2 regions of the Paractinoplanes brasiliensis genome follow, and region 1 is predicted to be linked to the other one. Evidence: predicted binding sites of a transcription regulator. Region 1 holds the regulator's gene; the other holds the start of a gene.
What was found. Region 1 encodes HspR, which represses chaperone genes until heat shock. Its sites were predicted from a motif close to TTGAGTNNNNNNNACTCAA; they were not measured.
Positions count from the first base shown of each region.

Region 2: lon (endopeptidase La) is a predicted target of HspR. The motif match lies at 4,776-4,794, and genes of this name have one in related genera.

Region 1 is NZ_SNWR01000001.1:3,405,687-3,415,144, forward strand. Features, by position in the region: gene clpB (ATP-dependent chaperone ClpB) at 1-1,967, opposite strand, end outside; gene C8E87_RS15245 (sugar efflux transporter) at 2,114-3,346, shown strand; gene C8E87_RS15250 (cation:proton antiporter regulatory subunit) at 3,369-3,866, shown strand; gene C8E87_RS15255 (cation:proton antiporter) at 3,866-5,074, shown strand; gene C8E87_RS15260 (hypothetical protein) at 5,203-5,649, shown strand; gene C8E87_RS15265 (heat shock protein transcriptional repressor HspR) at 5,690-6,124, opposite strand; gene dnaJ (molecular chaperone DnaJ) at 6,147-7,346, opposite strand; gene grpE (nucleotide exchange factor GrpE) at 7,414-8,070, opposite strand; gene dnaK (molecular chaperone DnaK) at 8,067-9,458, opposite strand, start outside.
Region 2 is NZ_SNWR01000002.1:2,258,965-2,268,422, reverse strand. Features, by position in the region: gene C8E87_RS42210 (Type 1 glutamine amidotransferase-like domain-containing protein) at 1-260, opposite strand, end outside; gene C8E87_RS42205 (winged helix-turn-helix transcriptional regulator) at 327-836, shown strand; gene C8E87_RS42200 (ThuA domain-containing protein) at 862-1,671, opposite strand; gene C8E87_RS42195 (HAD family hydrolase) at 1,706-2,398, opposite strand; gene lon (endopeptidase La) at 2,449-4,701, opposite strand; gene C8E87_RS42185 (right-handed parallel beta-helix repeat-containing protein) at 4,902-6,167, shown strand; gene C8E87_RS42180 (putative bifunctional diguanylate cyclase/phosphodiesterase) at 6,219-8,849, shown strand; gene C8E87_RS42175 (nuclear transport factor 2 family protein) at 8,910-9,233, opposite strand; gene C8E87_RS42170 (SDR family NAD(P)-dependent oxidoreductase) at 9,410-9,458, opposite strand, start outside.

The sequences.
Region 1 (9,458 bases):
GGCGGGGCGCCGACGAGCCGCGCGACCGAATGCTTCTCGCCGTACTCACTCATGTCGATGCGAACCATGGCCCGCTCGTCGTCGAAGAGGAACCCGGCCAGCGCCTTGGCGAGTTCGGTCTTGCCGACGCCGGTGGGGCCGAGGAACAGGAAGCTGCCGGTCGGGCGGTCGGGGTCGGCGATCCCGGCCCGGGCTCGCCGCACCGCGCCCGCCACCGCGGCCACCGCCTCGGCCTGGCCGACGACCTTTTCGCGCAGGGATTCCTCCATCCGCAGCAGCTTGGCCGTCTCGCCCTCCATCATCCGGCCGGCCGGGATGCCGGTCCACGACGAGATCACCTCGGCGATGTCGTCGGCGCCGACCTCTTCCTTGACCATCGGCGGCTCGGCCGCAGCCTCCTCGTCGGCCGCGGAGGCGGTGCCGAGCTCCTGCTCGAGGGCGGGAATCTCCTGATACTGCAGGCGGGAGGCCTTTTCCCAGTCGGCGTCGCGCTGCGCCCGCTCCAGCTCGGCGCGCGTCTCGTCCAGCTGCTTCTTGAGTTCACCGACCCGGTTGAGGCCGCCGCGCTCGCGTTCCCATCGGGCGTTGAGGGCCGTGAGCTCCTCTTCCCGGTTGGCCAGGTCGAACTCCAGCCGGGTCAGCCGGTCGCGGGAGGCGGGGTCGGTCTCCTTCTCCAGCGCCAGCTTCTCGACGCGCATGCGGTCGACCTGGCGCTGCAGCTGGTCGAGCTCGACCGGCCGGGAGTCGATCTCCATGCGGAGACGGGACGCGGCCTCGTCGATCAGGTCGATCGCCTTGTCGGGCAGGAACCGGTCGCTGATGTACCGATCGGACAGCGAGGCCGCCGCGACCAGGGCGGCGTCGGTGATCTGCACCCGGTGGTGCGCCTCGTACCGCCCCTTGAGCCCGCGCAGGATGCCGATGGTGTCCTCCACCGTCGGCTCGCCGACCACGACCGGCTGGAAGCGCCGTTCGAGCGCCGGGTCCTTCTCGATGTGCTCTCGGTATTCGTCCAGGGTCGTGGCGCCGACCATGCGCAGCTCGCCGCGGGCCAGCATCGGCTTGAGCATGTTGCCGGCGTCCATCGACCCCTCGCCCTTGCCGGCGCCGACGACCGTGTGCAGCTCGTCGAGGAACGTGACGACCTGGCCGTTGGAGTTGCGGATCTCTTCGAGGACGCTCTTGAGCCGTTCCTCGAACTGGCCGCGGTACTGCGCGCCGGCCACCATCGCGCCCAGGTCGAGCGAGACGAGCTTCTTGTCCCGCAGGGTCTCGGGCACGTCCCCGGCCACGATGCGCTGGGCCAGGCCCTCGACGATGGCGGTCTTGCCGACGCCGGGCTCACCGATCAGCACGGGGTTGTTCTTCGTACGCCGGGACAGCACCTGCACGACGCGGCGGATCTCGGCGTCCCGGCCGATCACCGGGTCGATCTTGCCCTCGCGGGCCAGCGCGGTGAGGTCGACGCTGTACTTCTCGAGGGCCTTGTACGTCTGCTCGGGGTCGGCGTTGGTGACCCGTCGCTCGCCCCCGCGCACCTGCGGGAATGCGGCGACCAGGGCTTCCTCGGTGGCGCCGACGTCCTTGAGCGCACGGCCGACGGCGCCGCCGACGCGGGCGAGGCCGGCCAGCAGGTGCTCGGTCGAGATGTACTCGTCGCGCAGCGGCTGGGCGATGAGCTCGGCCTCGCCGATCGCGTTCACGAACTCGCGGGAGAGGCTGGGCTCGGCCGTGCTGGCGCCGCGTGCGGAGGGCAGCTGTTCGACGGAGCGGAGCGCGGCCCGGCGTACGTCGGCGGGGTTGGCCCCCACGGCGCGCAACAGGGCCGGGGCCGTGGAGCCGCCGGTGTCCAGCAACGAAAGCAACATGTGCCACGGCTCGACGGTGGCGTGACCGCGCCGCCCGGCGTCGGCGACCGCCCCCGTGATCACGTCGCGGCTCTTGGTGGTCAAGCGTTCGGCGTTCATCTGCTCCCCTGCTCGGAAGACTTGAGCGTACTCAACTCAACTCTATGCCCGCGGCGCCAGAGCGACAACGCAAGGGGGCGAACCAGCCGTGACGGTCGCCACGGACGCCTCTGAACAGCGGGAAGAGCGCCGTACCGTGGCGAATCATGGCCGTGAAACCCCCGGCGCACGACAGCATGTCGCGGCGTCTGCTTCCGCTCGCCCTGGTTTTCGTGGCGGTCGGGATCTCCACCTCCTTCGTCGGCCCTTACCTGGCTCTCTTCCTCAGCGACGCGGTGCACGCCGGCCCGGTCAAGACCACCGTGTTCCTCCTGGTCGCCCCGCTCTCCGGGGTCCTCATGTCGTGGCTGGTCGGCCGCCTGTCCGACCGCCGCCCGATCCGTCGCCGGCTGCTGATGGCGGGCGCGCTGGCCGGGTTCGCGGGCGCCGCGGCGACGGCCTTCGTTCGTGATTACTGGGTCCTGTTCGCGCTCACCGTCACGCTGACCGCCCTCGCCGGCATCCTCTTCCCGCAAGCTTTCGCGTACGCCCGTCAGGTGCTGCAGCAGGGCGACCCGAAACGGGCGGCGATGGGCATCAGCTCGCTGCGCACCCTGTTCTCGGTTGCCTGGGTGGCCGGCCCGCCCCTGGCCGCGCTTGTCCTGGCCGACTGGGGCTTCACCTACACGTACGGGCTGGCCGCGATCATGTACCTGGTCGTCGCGTTCCTCGTGCTGCGCTTCCTGCCCGAGGTGGGCCCGCCCGCCGCGCAGGTCCGGCACGTCGACCGGGCCCCCGCGCCCGAGGCCGGCCGCTTGACGATCATGCTGCTGGTCGCCGGTTTCACCGTCACGCAGACCGCGCAGGTGCTCGGCGTCCAGGCGATGCCGCTGTTCGTGAGCGACGACCTGGGCGGGTCGGTGCGCGACGCCGGCCTGATCCTGGGGCTCTGTGCCGCGATCGAGATCCCGCTGATGCTCGGCTTCGGCATGCTGTCGACCCGATTCCCCGTACGCGGGTTGATCGTGTTCGGCGTGGTCTGCGCGATCGCGTACCAGGCGACCGCGACGCTGGCCGGCTCGGTCTGGGTGCTGGCCGCGGCCCAGGTGCTCAACGCCGCCTTCATCGCGGCCGTCGGCGGGCTCGCCATCTCGTACATGCAGGATCTGCTGCCGGCCCACCCTGGACGAGCCACCACGATGATCACCAACACGTTCCCGATCGGCCAGGTCCTCGCCGCTCCGGCGTTCGGCCTGGCCCAGCATTTCGGCTTCCGGCTCGCGTACGGGCTGAATCTGGCTCTCTGCGTGCTCGGCCTCGCGCTGATCCTGTTCGCCCGGCCCCGCCCCCGGATCGCCCCGGAAGTGCCGGAGACCGCGCTACTGCGTGGACGCGTGTGACGGCTGGGCTACGGTGGTGATCGTGCGTGTACGAGTGGAACAGACTCCGCTGCCGGGTATCGGCGTCCGCCATGACCTGGTCACCTCCTCGGGCCGTACGGTCGGCGTCGTCTCGCACCGCAACGGCCGCCGTGATCTGGTGCTCTACGACGTCGACGACCCCGACGCGTGCCTGGCGTCGATCCCGCTGACCGACGACGAGGCCGAGGCGCTGGCCGACGTGCTCGGCGCCTCGCTCATGCTGGGCCAGCTCGCCGGGCTCCGGCAGCAGGCGTCCGGCCTGCTCACCGAGCAGATCGCCCTGCCCGCGGGCTCGCCGTTCGTGCGCCGCAAGCTGGGCGACACCCGCGCCCGTACGCGCACCGGCGCCTCGATCGTGGCGGTGATGCGCGACCGTGAGGTGATCGCGTCACCCGGGCCCGACTTCGTCTTCGAGGCGAACGACGTCGTGGTCGCGGTCGGCACCCGCTCGGGCCTGGACGGCGTCACCGCCATCCTCGCCGGCGACGACGACGACTGATGCATGGAACGACGCTCCTCCTGATCGAGGTCGGCGCCCTGCTCTTCGCCCTCGGCATGCTCGGCCGGCTCGGCCGCAGCATCGGGCTCTCCCCCATCCCGCTCTATCTGCTCGCGGGTCTCGCCTTCGGTCACGGCGGCCTGGTGCCGCTGTCGGCGAGCGAGGAGTTCATCGAGATCGGCGCCTCCATGGGCGTCATTCTGCTGCTGGTCATGCTCGGCCTGGAGTACTCGGCCGGGGAGCTGATCAGCAACCTGCGCGCGGCCGCCCCCGCCGGGTTGATGGACGCGCTGTTCAACGCCCTGCCCGGCGCCGCGTTCGCGTTCCTGCTGGGCTGGGACTGGCGGGCGGCCCTGGTGCTGGCCGGCATCACCTGGGTCTCGTCCTCGGGCGTGATCGCCAAGGTCCTCGGCGACCTGGGCCGGCTGGGCAACCGCGAGACCCCCGTGATCCTCTCGGTGCTGGTCATCGAGGACCTCGCGATGGCGTTCTACCTGCCCCTGGTCACCGCCGTGCTGGCCGGGGCGGGATTGATCGGCGGGGCGAAGGCTCTGGCCGTCGCGGTGATCACCGTGCTCGCCGTCCTGGTCGTCGCGATCCGCTACGGCCGGCAGATCAGCGCCCTGATCTCGGCCCGTGACGCCGAAGCGCTGCTGCTCGGGGTGTTCGGCCTGACCCTGTTCGTGGCCGGGGTGGCCGAGGAGCTGAACGTCTCGGCCGCTGTCGGGGCGTTCCTGGTCGGCATCGCGATCTCGGGCCCGGTTGCGCATCACGCCACCGAGATGTTGTCGCCGCTGCGTGACCTGTTCGCCGCGGTCTTCTTCGTCTTCTTCGGCCTCTCGACCAATCCGGCCGACATGCCGCCGGTGCTGTTGCCGGCGCTGGGGCTGGCCGTGATCACGATGCTGACCAAGGTGCTGACCGGTTATCTGGCCGCCAAGCGGGTGGGCATCGCGCTGCCCGGCCGGCTGCGCGCGGGTCTGGCCCTGATGCCTCGCGGAGAGTTCTCGATCGTCATCGCCGGGCTGGCCGTCGCGTCGGGGGTCGAACCGCGGCTCGCTCCGCTTGCGACGGCGTACGTGTTGATCACCGTGGTGTCCGGGCCGTTGCTCGCCCGGTTGCCCGATTACGAGTGGTTCAAGACCTTCATCCGCAGGTGGCGGCAGCCGTCAACGCCCGCCGTACGGCCCCTGACGGCCGAGGACTGATCCCCAGGCTGCATTAAGCTACTGACCAGTATCTGATTGTGAGCCCTTGACACTTTCGCAGGACATCAACTTCGCGCTACCGTTCCCTCCCGACAACTGACTGTTATCAGACTTTCTCGGGCGGCGACGTGGCAGTGCGTGAGTCGACTTTTTACGGGTTCGCAAATCCGGTCGATCCTCGGCCGGAGGAGCTACAGGCGTGGGCCTATCACCCCGAGGCAGTTCCGTTGAGCAGCATGCCCCCCGACTGGGACCTGCTGATCTCCGGCGACGTCCTCGCGCCCACCCTCTTCGAGCTGGCCATGGACAGGCAGTGTCCGGCCCGCCGCTTCGCGCAGCACTGCATGTACATCTACGCCGCCGACGGCGTCCGGCAGAACGCGTCCGGCCAGCGCAAACGCCGGCTCAGGAAGTTCGTCGAGCGGGCCGAGGAAGTCGGTGACGAGCCGATGTCGATCTGGGCGCACAACTGCCGCGTGCTGATGAGCCGGCCCGAGATCTTCGAGTACTCGGACTGGATCGAGGGCGGGCTGGTGCGGCACCCCCGGCGGCTCGGACTGTTCAACCGGCGCTGACCCGCGGCGAAAACGGCCCCGCTCGGCGGGGCCGTTTCCTTTATCTCTCGGACGACCGTCTGGGGCGCCAGACGACAAGTGCTGTCGAGGGGCGCTCCTGGCGCACAAGGTCACGTCCGCCGTACGGGTTCTCCAGCTGGGCGATCCGGGTGTAGGCGTCGTTCAGGTCGTGCTCGAGCTCGGCCACCCGCTGCTGCAGGTCGGCGACCAGTTGCTCGAGTCCGATGATGCGTTTGATGCCGGCCAGGTTGACGCCGTCCTCCTGGCTGAGTCTCTGCACCTCACGCAGCAACGCGACGTCCCGCTCGCTGTACCGGCGACCACCGCCGCCGGCCCGTCCCGGCTGCACCAGCCCGAGACGGTCATACTGCCGGAGGGTCTGCGGGTGCATCCCGGCCAGCCGAGCCGCCACCGAGATGATCAGGACCTTGGCGTCGGAGGTCTGCTCGACCGAGAAGCTGATCTCCTCATGCATAATCCACCTCCTCGTCCCCGACCTAACTGTTCCGGCGCACCCGAGCCTCGAGCCGTTCCCGCCCGGCGGGCGGGGTCAGCTTGGCGAACCGCTCCAGCGCGTCCCGGGCCTCCCCCGTGACACCTCCCGGCACCTGCACGTCGACCGTGACGATCAGGTCTCCGGGTGGTCCGTTCTTGCGCATGATGCCCTTGCCGCGCGCCCGTAGCTTGCGGCCGCTCGGCGTGCCCGGCGGCACCCTCAGGGTGACCGGGCCGTCCAGCGTCGGCACGCGCAGATCCGTGCCGAGCACAGCCTCGGCAATGGTGACCGGCACCACCAGGGTCAGATCATCGCCCGTACGCCCGAACAACTCGTCCGGTCGCACACTGACCTGCACGTACAGGTCGCCGGCGGGCCCGCCCCGATCGCCCGGCTCGCCGCGGCCGCTGAGCCGGATGCGCTGGCCGTCGGCGACCCCGGCCGGGAACCGGACGTTGATCGTGCGGTTCTTGGTGACTCCGCCCGTGCCGCGGCACTCCGGGCACTTCTGGTCGACGATCGTGCCCGCGCCCTGGCAGTCGCGGCACGGCTCCGAGAAGCTGAACGACCCCTGGTTGCGCGAGATCAGACCGCTGCCCGCGCACTGCGGGCAGGTCCGCGGCGAGGTGCCCGGTTTGGCGCCGTTGCCGTGACAGGTCTCGCACTCGCCGGCCGAGCGCAGCGTGAGGGGCAACGTCGTGCCCTTCACGGCCTGCGCGAAGTCGAGCGTCACCTCGGTCTCGACATCCCGGCCGCGGCGGGGACCGCCACGGCGTGCGGCGCCGCCTCCAGGGCCGCCGCCCGAGAATATCGAGCTGAAGATGTCCGAGAAGCCGGCGCCGCCGAAGCGCCGGTCGCCGGCGCCGCCCCCGGCCGCCCCGGCGCCGCTGAACCCGCCGAACAGGTCGGACGGGTCGAACTGCGCGCCGCCACCGGACCGTGCGCCGCGACGGAAGGCGCCCGAGCCGAACAGCGAACGCATCTCGTCGTACTCTTTGCGCTTCTTGTCGTCCGAGAGCACGTCGTACGCCTCGGAGGCGGCCTTGAACTTCTCTTCCGCCTCCTTGTTGCCCGGGTTGCGGTCCGGGTGCAGATCACGGGCGAGCTTCCGGTACGCCTTCTTGATCTCGTCGGTCGGAGCGGACTTGGGCACGCCGAGAACGGCATAGAAGTCCTTTTCGAGCCAGTCCTTCGAGCTCATCCCGCCTCCCCCCTCCTGCGGCAGGTCCCGCCCGCCGCAGAGCGGCAGGCGGGACGAACGTGTGAGATCACTCCGGGTCGGCCACCGCGACCATGGCCGGTCGCAGCAGTCGCTCGCCCAGGCTGTAGCCGCGGCGCATGACCTCGACGCAGGTCGGCTCGGTGACGTCCGCGGACGTCTGGTGAGCGACCGCCTCGTGGCGGTTGGGGTCGAACGGGTCGCCCTTCTCGCCGAAGGCCACCAGGCCCAGCTTGCCGGTCACCGTGGTCAGTGACTCGGCCACCGAGGCGAACGGCCCGACCAGGTCGCCGTGCTCGCGAGCCCGGTCGATGTCGTCGAGCACCGGCAGCAGCGAGGTGAGCACCGCGCCGGTGGTCTGCTCGGCCGCCGCGCCCCGGTCGCGGTCGACCCGCTTGCGGTAGTTGGCGTACTCGGCGGTGACCCGTTGCAGGTCGTGGGTCCGCTCCTCGAGCTCGGTCCGCAGCGCCTCGAGTTCGGCGCCCAGGGCCGGCTTCGGCTCCTCGGGCTTCTCAGCGTCGTCGGCGGTCACAGTCGCCTCGTCCTCGGGCTCGTCCTCGGGCTCGGCCGCGCGGTGTGCGCCGACCGTGGCCTTGCCCTTGGCCGTGGGGGCCTTGGACTCGGCCTTCGCATCGATCTTGCGACGGTCCCGGATGACGACCCGCTCGGTCGCCCGACCGTCGTTCTCGTCGTCCGTGGCGGTCACTTCTTGTCGTCCTCCACGATCTCGGCGTCGACGACGTCGTCGGCGCCACCCGCGGTCGGGCCGGCGTTCGAGGCGCCGGCAGCGCCGGCCGCACCGGTCCCACCAGCGGCGCCGGGAGCAGCCTGCGGGCCGTCGGCGCCAGGAGCAGCCTGCGGGGCCTCACCCTGCGAGTACAGCAGCGAACCGGCCTCCTGCGAAACCTGCGACAGACGCTCGTGGGCGGACTTGATCTTTTCGATGTCCGTGCCACCGAGCGCGCCCCGCAGCTCGCCCAGCGCCTCGCCGATCTTGTTCTTGCTGTCCTCGGGCAGCTTGTCGCCGCTCTCGGCCAGGAACTTCTCGGTCTGCCACTGCAGCTGCTCGGCCAGGTTGCGGGTCTCGGCCTCTTCCTTGCGCTTCTTGTCGTCGTCCGCGTGGTCCTGGGCGTCGCGCATCATGCGCTCGATGTCTTCCTTCGGCAGCGCGGAGCCACCGGTGATCGTCATCTTCTGCTCCTTGCCCGTGCCCAGGTCCTTGGCGGACACGTGCACGATGCCGTTCGCGTCGATGTCGAAGGAGACCTCGATCTGCGGGACGCCGCGCGGCGCGGGCGCGATGCCACTGAGCTCGAAGGTGCCGAGCTTCTTGTTGTACGCCGCCATCTCGCGCTCGCCCTGGAAGACCTGGATCAGCACGGAGGGCTGGTTGTCCTCGGCGGTCGTGTAGACCTCGGAGCGGTGCGCCGGGATGGTGGTGTTGCGCTCCACCAGCTTGTGCATGATGCCGCCCTTGGTCTCGATGCCCAGCGAGAGCGGGGTGACATCGAGCAGCAGGACGTCCTTGACCTCGCCCTTGAGCACGCCGGCCTGCAGGGCGGCGCCGACGGCGACGACCTCGTCCGGGTTGACGCCCTTGTTCGGCTCGCGGCCGATCATGCTCTTGACCAGGTCGGCCACGGCCGGCATGCGGGTCGAGCCACCGACCAGGATGACGTGGTCGACGTCGGACAGCTTGACGTCGGCGTCCTTGATCGCGGACTCGAACGGGCCCTTGCAGCGGTCGAGCAGGTCCTGCGTCATGCGCTGGAACTCGGCACGGCTCAGCGACATGTCGAGGTGCAGCGGGCCGTCCGGGCCGGCCGTGATGTACGGCAGGTTGATGCTGGTGGTGGTGGCGGCGGACAGCTCGATCTTCGCCTTCTCGGCGGCCTCGCGCAGACGCTGCAGGGCCATCTTGTCCGAGCCCAGGTCGATGCCGTGCTCGCCGCGGAACGTCTTGACCAGGTGGTCGATGATCCGCTGGTCCCAGTCGTCGCCACCCAGGTGGTTGTCACCAGAGGTCGACTTCACCTCGATGACGCCGTCGCCCAGCTCGAGCAGCGAGACGTCGAAGGTGCCGCCGCCGAGGTC
Region 2 (9,458 bases), on a different contig from region 1:
TCCCACAGCTCCTGGTCGAGGCTGGGCAGCACCGACAACTCGAGCACGCCCACCGACTTCCAGCCCAGCTCGGTCATGGGGCACTCGGTCCCGCGGCCGGCGATGAAGTTCCAGGCCCGGCCGGCGCCGCCGGGGTGCGCGTAACCCGCGGTGGGGATGCACAGGGCGGACGACTCGGCGATCGGCTTGCCCAGCAGGTCGAGCAGGGCGTCATGGATGCTCTTGTTCCTGACGCCGCCGGAGGTCAGCAGGAGTTTCATGAACCGTCCCCGTCCGAAACTGGTTGCATACTGAAATCGGCCACCGCGAGGTTACCATCGGTCTCGATGAGCAGCGAAGCAACGCCCGCACACCGCTCGGGCTGCCCGATCAACCTGGCGGTCGAGGTGATGGGCGACCGCTGGTCGCTGGTTGTTCTGCGGGACGTCATGTTCGGCAACCGGCACCACTTCCGTGAGCTGCTGACCGGCTCGGTCGAGGGGATCGCCTCCAACATCCTGGCCGACCGGCTGCGGCGACTGGTCGGGCACGGCCTGCTGTGGCGGACCGGCGACGAGACCCACAAGCAGAAGATCCGCTACAGCCTCACCGAGGCCGGGATCCAGCTCGTGCCGGTGTTCGCGGCGCTGGGCTCGTGGGGGCGCCGGCACATGCCCGCCAGTCACGAGCTGTCCGTCCGGGCCGAGCTGCTCGAACGCGGTGGCCCCGAGCTGTGGGACAGGTTCATGGACGAGTTGCGCGAACAGCACCTCGGCGTGCCCCGCCCGGCCGGCACCCCCTCGGTTTTCGCCGAACTGCAGGCGGCGTACGAGGCCGCGGTCGCCCAGAAGCAGTGACAGCGTCAGCGCGGCCGGGCGGGTTTCAGCGACCGCAGTTGAAGCGGGCCACGCCGGCTGCCATGCGCAGGCCGCCGAGGATGTGGGCGAGCAGCAGCGGGTCCGAGAAGTACTCCGCCTTGTGCCCCATGGCGGTGTAGAAGGCCCGGCCCCCGTCGTACGGCTGGCACCACGAGATCGGGTGGTGCGGGCCCATGCCGGGTGAGCCCCCCGGTTGGCTGTAGCCGCGCGGGTCGTACGTGCTCTCGTCCACTTCGGTCAGGACCCGTACGGTGTGCCGGGGGTTCGTGCGGAAGTTGTACCACTCCTCCTCGCGGTCCCAGCGCCGCGGCAACGGCTTGGTGGCGGCCGTGTCGTGGTTGAGGACCTTGAGCGTGGCGACCTGGAACTGCGGGCTGACACTGCCCGGGTGGTCGCGGAAGTACGCGCCGACCAGTCCCCCGTACCAGGGCCAGTCGTACTCGGTGTCGGAGGCGGCGTGGATGCCCGCGTAACCGCCGCCGCGCCGGATGTAGCGTTCGAAGGCACGCTGCTGCGTGTCGTCGAGCACGTCGCCGGTGGTGCTCAGCCACACCACGACGTCGTAGCGCCTCAGGTTCTTGTCGGTGAACGCCGCCGCGTCCTCGGTCGCGTCGACCCGGAAGTGGTGGCGGGCGCCGAGCTGCTTGATCGCGGCCACACCGGCCGGGATCGAGTCGTGCCGGAAGGCCGCGGTCTTCGAGAAGACCAGGGCGCTGAATCGGGAATGTCCGGTCGCCGCGGCCGGACCGGCGGGAACGCTGAGTCCCGCCGCCACCAGCACCGCCGCCACCAGAAGCCTGCCAAGAGTTTTCATGACCCCTCCTCGCATCGAAGGGTATGACTTTCCGTCAGCGGCGGGAAGGCGTCGGGAGCAGCCCGGGCAGTTCGGCCATGCTGGTGAAGATGTGGGTGGCGCCCGCGTCGAGCAGCGCCTTCGGCGGGTGGTGGGCCGGGCTGCCGGGCGGGCAGAAACCGAACACCGTCGCGCCCGCCGCCACGCCGGCCGTCACACCGGGCACCGTGTCCTCGACAACAGCAGCCCGTACGGGATCGACGCCGAGATGTGCCGCGGCGGCCAGATAGACGTCGGGGGCGGGCTTGCTGCGCGGCTGATCCATGCCGCTGAACATCTTGCCCGCGAAGACCTCGCCGAGCCCGACCTTGCGCAGCTGCAACCGCACCTTGCCCAGGTCGGCCCCGCTGGCGCAGGCGATCCGCCCGTCCATCAGCGTGTCGATCTCGTGCACCGCGGCCACCGCGCCCGGGACGGGCTGCAGCGACGCCGCCAGGGCCTCGTTGCGGCGGGCCCGGAACCCGGCCAGCCACGCCTCGGTCACCTCGAACCCGGTGTGCGCGGTGATGATCGCGGTCTCGTCGCTCAGCGCCCGCCCGACGAACAGCCGGAAACAGTCCTCGGCGCTGATCCGCCAGCCCAGCTCGTGCAGCATCTCCCGCAGCACGCCGTTGGTGATGCTCTCCGAGTCCACCAGGACCCCGTCGCAGTCGAACAGCACAGCATCGAACACTCCGGGGTCAGACATGGGCGCGACCCTACCCGGCCCACCTCGAGGGCGGGCCGGGCAGGCGGGTCTCAGGCCGCGGTGACCAGGCCCGACGACACCGGCTCGAGGGCCGTCGCCAGGATTTCCCGTACGTCCGAGACCACGTGCACGGTCAGCGCGGCCAGCACGTCGCCGGGCACCTCGTCGAGGTCGGGCTCGTTGCGCTGGGGCAGGAAGACCTCGGTCAGCCCGGCCCGCTGCGCGGCGAGCAGCTTCTGCTTCACGCCGCCGATCGGCAGGACCCGGCCGGTCAGCGACACCTCGCCGGTCATGCCCACCTCGGCCCGGACGTTGCGGCCGAGCAGCAGCGACACCAGCGCGGTGGTCATGGTGACCCCGGCCGACGGGCCGTCCTTGGGCACCGCGCCCGCCGGCACGTGCAGATGGATCGGGTGGTCGAGCTGCTCGGGCGAGATGCCCAGTTCCTCGGCGTGGGCCCGCACGTAGGAGAGCGCGATCTGCGCCGACTCCTTCATCACGTCGCCGAGCTGGCCGGTGACCGACAGCCCGCCCTTGTCGCCGGGCAGCAGGGACGCCTCGATGAACAGCACGTCACCACCCATGCCGGTGACCGCCAGGCCGGTGGCAACCCCGGGCACAGCCGTACGCTCGGACGACTCGGGCGTGAAGCGCGGGCGCCCGATCAGGTCCTTGAGGTCGCCCGCGTCGACGGTGACGGGGAGCTCGCCCAGCGCGGCCTTGCGGAACGCCTTGGCCAGCAGGCGCTCGAACGACCGTACGCCGGCCTCTCGGGTGTAATTGGCGGCGATCTCGCGCAGGGCCTCCTCGGTGACCGTCACCTCGCCCGTCTGCAGGGCGGCCCGTTCCAGCTGCCGGGGCACCAGGAAGTCGCGGGCGATGGCGACCTTGTCGCTCTCGGTGTAGCCGTCGATCGCGATGAGCTCCATGCGGTCGAACAGCGCCTGCGGGATCGTGTCGAGGACGTTGGCCGTCGCGATGAACAGCACGTCGGACAGGTCCAGGTCGAGGTCGACGTAGTGGTCGCGGAACGTGTGGTTCTGCGCCGGGTCCAGCACCTCGAGCAGGGCCGCGGCCGGATCGCCGCGGTAGTCGCTGCCCACCTTGTCGACCTCGTCGAGCAGCACGACCGGGTTCATCGAGCCCGACTCCTTGATCGCGCGCACGATCCGGCCGGGAAGAGCCCCCACGTACGTACGGCGGTGGCCACGGATCTCGGCCTCGTCGCGGACGCCGCCCAGCGCGACCCGGACGAACTTGCGGCCCAGAGTGCGGGCGACCGACTCGCCGAGCGAGGTCTTGCCGACCCCGGGCGGCCCGGCCAGCAGGATCACCGCGCCGGAGCCCCGGCCGCCGATCTTCTCGAGGTGGCGGGACTCGCGACGGGCCCGGACGCCCAGGTATTCGACGATGCGGTCCTTGACCTCGTCGAGGCCGTGGTGGTCGGCGTCGAGCACCGCACGGGCCGCGGCCAGGTCGGTGTTGTCGGTGGTGCGGACGTTCCACGGCAGGTCGAGGACGGTGTCGAGCCAGGTGCGGATCCAGCCCGCCTCCGGGTTCTGGTCGCCGGCCCGTTCCAGCTTGCCGACCTCGCGCAGCGCGGCCTCGCGTACGGGGTCGGGCAGGTCGGCCGCCTCGACGCGGGCGCGGTAGTCGTCGCTGCCCTCGGCCTGGTCCTCGCCGAGCTCCTTGCGGATGGCCTTGAGCTGCTCGCGCAGCAGGTACTCGCGGTTGCGCTTCTCGACCGACCCGCGCACGTCGTGCTCGATCTTGTCGCTGACCTCGGACTCGGCCAGGAAGTCGCGGGTCCACTCGATGAGCAGCCGCAGCCGGGCCTCGACGTCGGGCGTCTCGAGCAGCTCGCGCTTGCGGTCGTTGGCCAGGTAGGGCGCCCAGCCGGCGGTGTCGGCCAGGTCGCCGGGGTCGTCGATGGCGCTGACCGAGTCGATGACCTGCCAGGCCTCGCGGCGCTGCAGGACCGAGACGACCAGTTTCTTGTACTCGGCGGCGAGCTCACGCTCGGGCTCGGTGGGCGCGGCGGTCGCGACCGGTTCGGCCTCGACCCACAGGGCCGCGCCGGGCCCGGTGACGCCGCTGCCGATGCGGGCCCGGACGCCCGTACGCAGCACGGCGGCGGGCGTGCCGCCGCGGGACTTGCCGACCTGCTTGACGCTCGCCACGACACCGTGGGACGCGTACCTGTCCTCGAGCCGCGGGGCGATCAGCAGCTCCGAGCCGGCCGAGGTGCGGGCCGCGTCGACGGCGGCCTGCGCTGCCTCGTCCAGTTCGACCGGCACAACCATGCCCGGCAGCAGAACGATGTCGTCAAGGAACAACACGGGGAGTCGTTTGGTGGCCACCCGGCACCTCCGAAGGGTTGAGTATGAGCGGCTCAACCTCCGGGGCATCGAGGATCTTCCGGCGTTCACTGCGAGCGAACAAGCACCCAGGCATCGATCTTGGTCAAAACCTTGAACCTTACCGTTCCGCTAGGGTGTCCGCCATGCTGAGCCGACGTCTCCGTCTCCCGCTGGTGTTCGCCGCCGCGGCGGTCACTGCGAGTGGCGCTTTTGCCGTCTCCCGCTACTCGCCCGCCGAGACCGAGCCCGTGAGCAGCACCGCAGCGCCGACCACCAGCTCCGCGGCCCCGACCTCGCCGTCACCGCAAGTGACCGTCAGCGTCGCCCCGAGCCTCGGACCGGCCGTGTACGTCACGTCCCCGCCGCCGAAGAAGACCGCCGCCGCGCCCGTCAAGGTCGACATTCACGTCGACTGCAGGAAAGGTGACGACGGCAACAAGGGCACCCTGGCGAGCCCGCTGCGCACCATCGACGCCGCCACCTCACGCTCGCTCGACGCCGGGACGGTGGTCGGGCTGGCCCGCGGGTGCCGCTGGCAGACGCTGGTGCAGCTGCGGGGCGACGGCACCAAGAGCAAACCCGTCAGGCTGACCGCGTACGGGTCGGGGGCCTTGCCGGTGATCGACGGGGGCTCGGCCGACGTCGAGGCCGTGGTGCTGCTGTCCGGTTCGCACCAGGTCGTCGAGAACATCCGGGTCACCAACGCCAAGCGCAACGGCATCGTGGTGCACGGCTCGAACAGCGGCGTCCGCTCCAGCCAGGTCGACGACGCGGGTGTCGGCGTGCAGTTCCGGGCGCCGGACACATGGGCCGACAAGGTGACGGTTCGCGACCTGCACATGGTGCGCGACACCCCGGGCGGCGACGACGACTACGGCGCGGTCGGCTTCCTGGTCGAGGCGCACAACGTCGAGATCGGCTACAGCAACTGCACCAACTGCCGCGCCCCCAGCAACGACTACGGGCACGACGGCGGCTTCGTCGAGGTGTGGAACTACGCCGACAACCTGCACGTGCACAACAGCACCGGCTCCAACACCCAGGGTGTCCTCGAGATCGGCGCCGACCAGGCCGACTCCTCGGCCGACAACATCCGGCTGCGCAACAACAAGTTCCGCAACTCGCACGGCGGCCTGGTGCTGCACACCGACAACAACTTCGCCATCGCCTCGGCCAAGATCTCGTTCACCGGGAACACGTTCGTCAGCACCGGCTCGCAGGACCCGCCCATCCTCGACGGCGACCTCAGCCACGTCACGTTCGACGGCAACACGGTCACCACGTCCAGCTTCGTCGCCCACCGCACCCCGGCCAGCCACCGCTGCAACAGCCTGTACCTGCGCGGCGGCGCCGAGGTCGGATACCAGCGGCACAGCACGGAAAGGCTGAACGGCAAGGCGTCCTGCTGACTGCTCCCGTCCGGCAACTCAAGGGGGCCGGGGCGGTGCCGATGCTGAGGCATGCCCACCACGCCCGGCCGCCTGCCGCTCTTCGCCGACCGGGCGTTCCGGGCCGTCACGGCGCTGACCGTCGTCAACGCGGTCCTCTTCGTCACGCAGCAGGTCACCGGCCCGCTCTGGCCGTCGCCGGTGAACTGGCTGCCGATGATCGGGATCATTGCGCTCACGCAGTGGCTGTCCCGGCGGGTGCACACCGATCCGGCGTCGCCGCCCGTAGTGCGGCGCTTCTGGTGGTCGGTCCAGGTCGGCACCTCGTTCTTCACCGCCGTGGCCGTCCTGCGGATCGCGTCCGAGCTGGGCGCCGGGGACTGGCTGGTGCCCGTCTCGGTGGTGCTGCACCTGATCGGCGGTTTCCTGCTCACCTGGCCGCTGCTGGGCCTGCCGCTCAGCGTCCGCGGCCGCGCCCGCAAGCTCGGCATGTGGCTCGACCTGGGCACGCTGACGGCCGCGGCGGGCCTGCTCATCTGGCACTTCGCCGCGTCGTACCAGTTCACCGACGGCCGGGTGACGGCGTCGCGGGTGCTCGCCGCGATCGTGGTCATGGCCGCCGGCCTCAACGGCGTCTACCTGGCGGCCAAGGTCGTGCTCTCCGGGGTCGACTCGTTCGCCCGGCGCGGGCTGTACTGGATCGGGGCGTCTGCGCTGATCGGCGGGCTGGGCTCGGCGATCAGCTTCCTCGACCCGCGCGAGACAGCGATCGAACTGCTCACGCTCGTGCTGCCTTTGGCTGCCTACGTGGCCGCGGTCGGCGCACGCATGCAGATGGTCGACACCGCTGCCGGCGGCCGGCCGCAACGGGCGCCGCGGGGCTACAGCCGGATGCCGTACGTGGCCATCGCGGCGGTCGACTCGATGGTGCTCTACGACAACGTCCGGGGCAGCGGCAACGGCATGCTGATCGACGGGGTCGCCGTCACGCTGACCGTGCTCGTGGTGGTACGCCAGCTGATCGCGTTCCGGCAGAACGACGCCCTGCTCAACCGGATCGGCGTCCAGGAGGAGCGGTTCCGGCGGCTGGTGCAGAACTCGACCGACATGGTGACCATCGCCGCGCCCGGCGGCCGGCTCACCTACGCCAGCCCGGCCGCGCGCGGTGTGCTCGGCTCGGACCCCGACGACATGATCGGCACCACCCTGATGACCCGGGTCCACCCGGACGACCAGGCCCTGGTGGCCGAGCGGTTCACCGCCGTGTCGGCCGCGCCCGGCAACACGGCGACCTATCAGATGCGGCTGCGGCACACCGACGGCACGTACCGCTGGCTCGAGGTGATCAGCGCGAACCTGACCGGCGAACCCAGCGTGGGCGGGGTCGTCAGCAACGCGCGGGACATCACCGAGACCCGGCACGTGCAGGCGCGGCTCAGCTACGAGGCCAGCCACGACGTCCTGACCGGCCTGGCCAACCGGGCCCTGTTCGGCGAGCGGGTCACCGCCGCGGTCACCCGCGCCCGGCCCGACCAGACAATCAGCATCGTGCTGGTCGACCTCGACGACTTCAAGCTCGTCAACGACACCCTGGGGCACGCCAGCGGGGACGCGTTGCTGGTGCACGTGGCCGAGCGGATGCGAGCCTGCGTACGGCCGGTCGACACGGTGGCCCGGCTGGGCGGCGACGAGTTCGCGATCCTCTTCGACGGGCCCGACCGCACCGACGTCGACCAGGTGCTGACCCGGATCGTGGCGAGCCTGCTGGAGACGGTGATCATCGACGGCGAGCCGATGACCGTGCGGGCCAGTTTCGGCGTGGTCGACGGGCACGGCGGCGACAACGCCGGTGACCTGCTGCGCCAGGCCGACATCGCGATGTACGAGGCCAAGGAACGGGGCGAGGGCGGCTTCGAACGTTACCGGCCCGGCATGGAGGCCCGCGGCGCCGAACGCAACCGGCGCGCGGCCGCCCTGCGTACGGGGATCCTGGAGGACCAGATGGTGGTCTTCTTCCAACCGGTGGTGACGCTGCCGGACGGGCGGATCACCGGAGCGGAGGCCCTGGTGCGCTGGCAGCACCCGGTCGACGGGCTGGTCGGGCCGGGCGCGTTCATCGAGACCGCGGAGCAGAGTGGCCTGATCGTCCCGCTCGGCGCCTGGGTCCTGAACGCCGCGACCCGCGAGGCGGCGAGCTGGCCGGCTTCACTCACCGTGTCGGTCAACGTGTCGGCGCGGCAGCTGCGCGAGGCCGGCTTCCCCGACGTGGTGGCGGCCGCCCTGCGCGACAGCGGGCTGCCCGCCCACCGCCTGACCGTCGAGATCACCGAGTCGGTCGCGGTCGGCGGCGGCGCGACCGCCGAGAACCTGCAAGGGCTGCGCGATCTGGGCGTACGGCTGTCGCTGGACGACTTCGGCACGGGGGCGTCGACGCTCAGCCTGCTCGCCACCTGCCCGGTGCACCAGATCAAGCTGGACCGCTCTTTCGTGCCGGACAGCGGCGGGTCGGACGCCATCGCCGACGCGGTGGCCCAGATGGCTCGCGCCTTCGCCGTGCAGGCCGTGGCCGAGGGCGTGGAGACCGCCGAGCAGGCCGGCCGGATGGCCGCCCTGGGCTACGACCGGGCCCAGGGCTTCTATTTCGCCCGGCCCATGTGCGCAGCCGACATGCACACAGCCGTGCAGGCCCCCGCGGCACTGTGACCTGGCTGCTTCCCCGTTTCCGGCCGGGGCAGTCCGCAGGCCGCCCCGGCCGGTGACGAATCAGACGGGATCGATCGCGAGGTCGGTGACCTGGTTGTCCTTGATGCCGAACACGAACGCGAAGGACAGGGGCCCGCCGGGGAAGTCGCCGTCGCCGGATGCCACCAGCCGGTCGCCCGCGAACGAGATCGGTGTGAGCACGATCTTGGGGTCGATCAGGTGTCCCTGGATCCACTCGTGGATCTCGGCCTCGCCGGCCCAGGTTTTCCCGTCGTCGTGCACGGTGGCCCTGTCGCCGAAGACCGCGGCCAGCGCGGTCGCGTCGTGGGCGTTGGTGGCCGCGATGAAGGTCTCGACAGCCTTGGGAAGAGCGATGTCGTTCATTGCTGTTCTCCTGTTTTCTCGGCAGCCAGGACGCGGGCGCGTGCTGGCATGTCGCCGCAAACCCTCAGCCGCGCGGTGGCGATGCCGGCGGCGACCCGTCACGGGCCGTGCTTCGCGGTGATCAGTTCGAGTCGCCGGTCAGGTGTCACGTCGGCCTGGACATGCGCGGGCGCAAGTCAGAAGTCCGCACTGCGCGAGAGCTTCTCGTTCGCGCGCAGCTCCGCG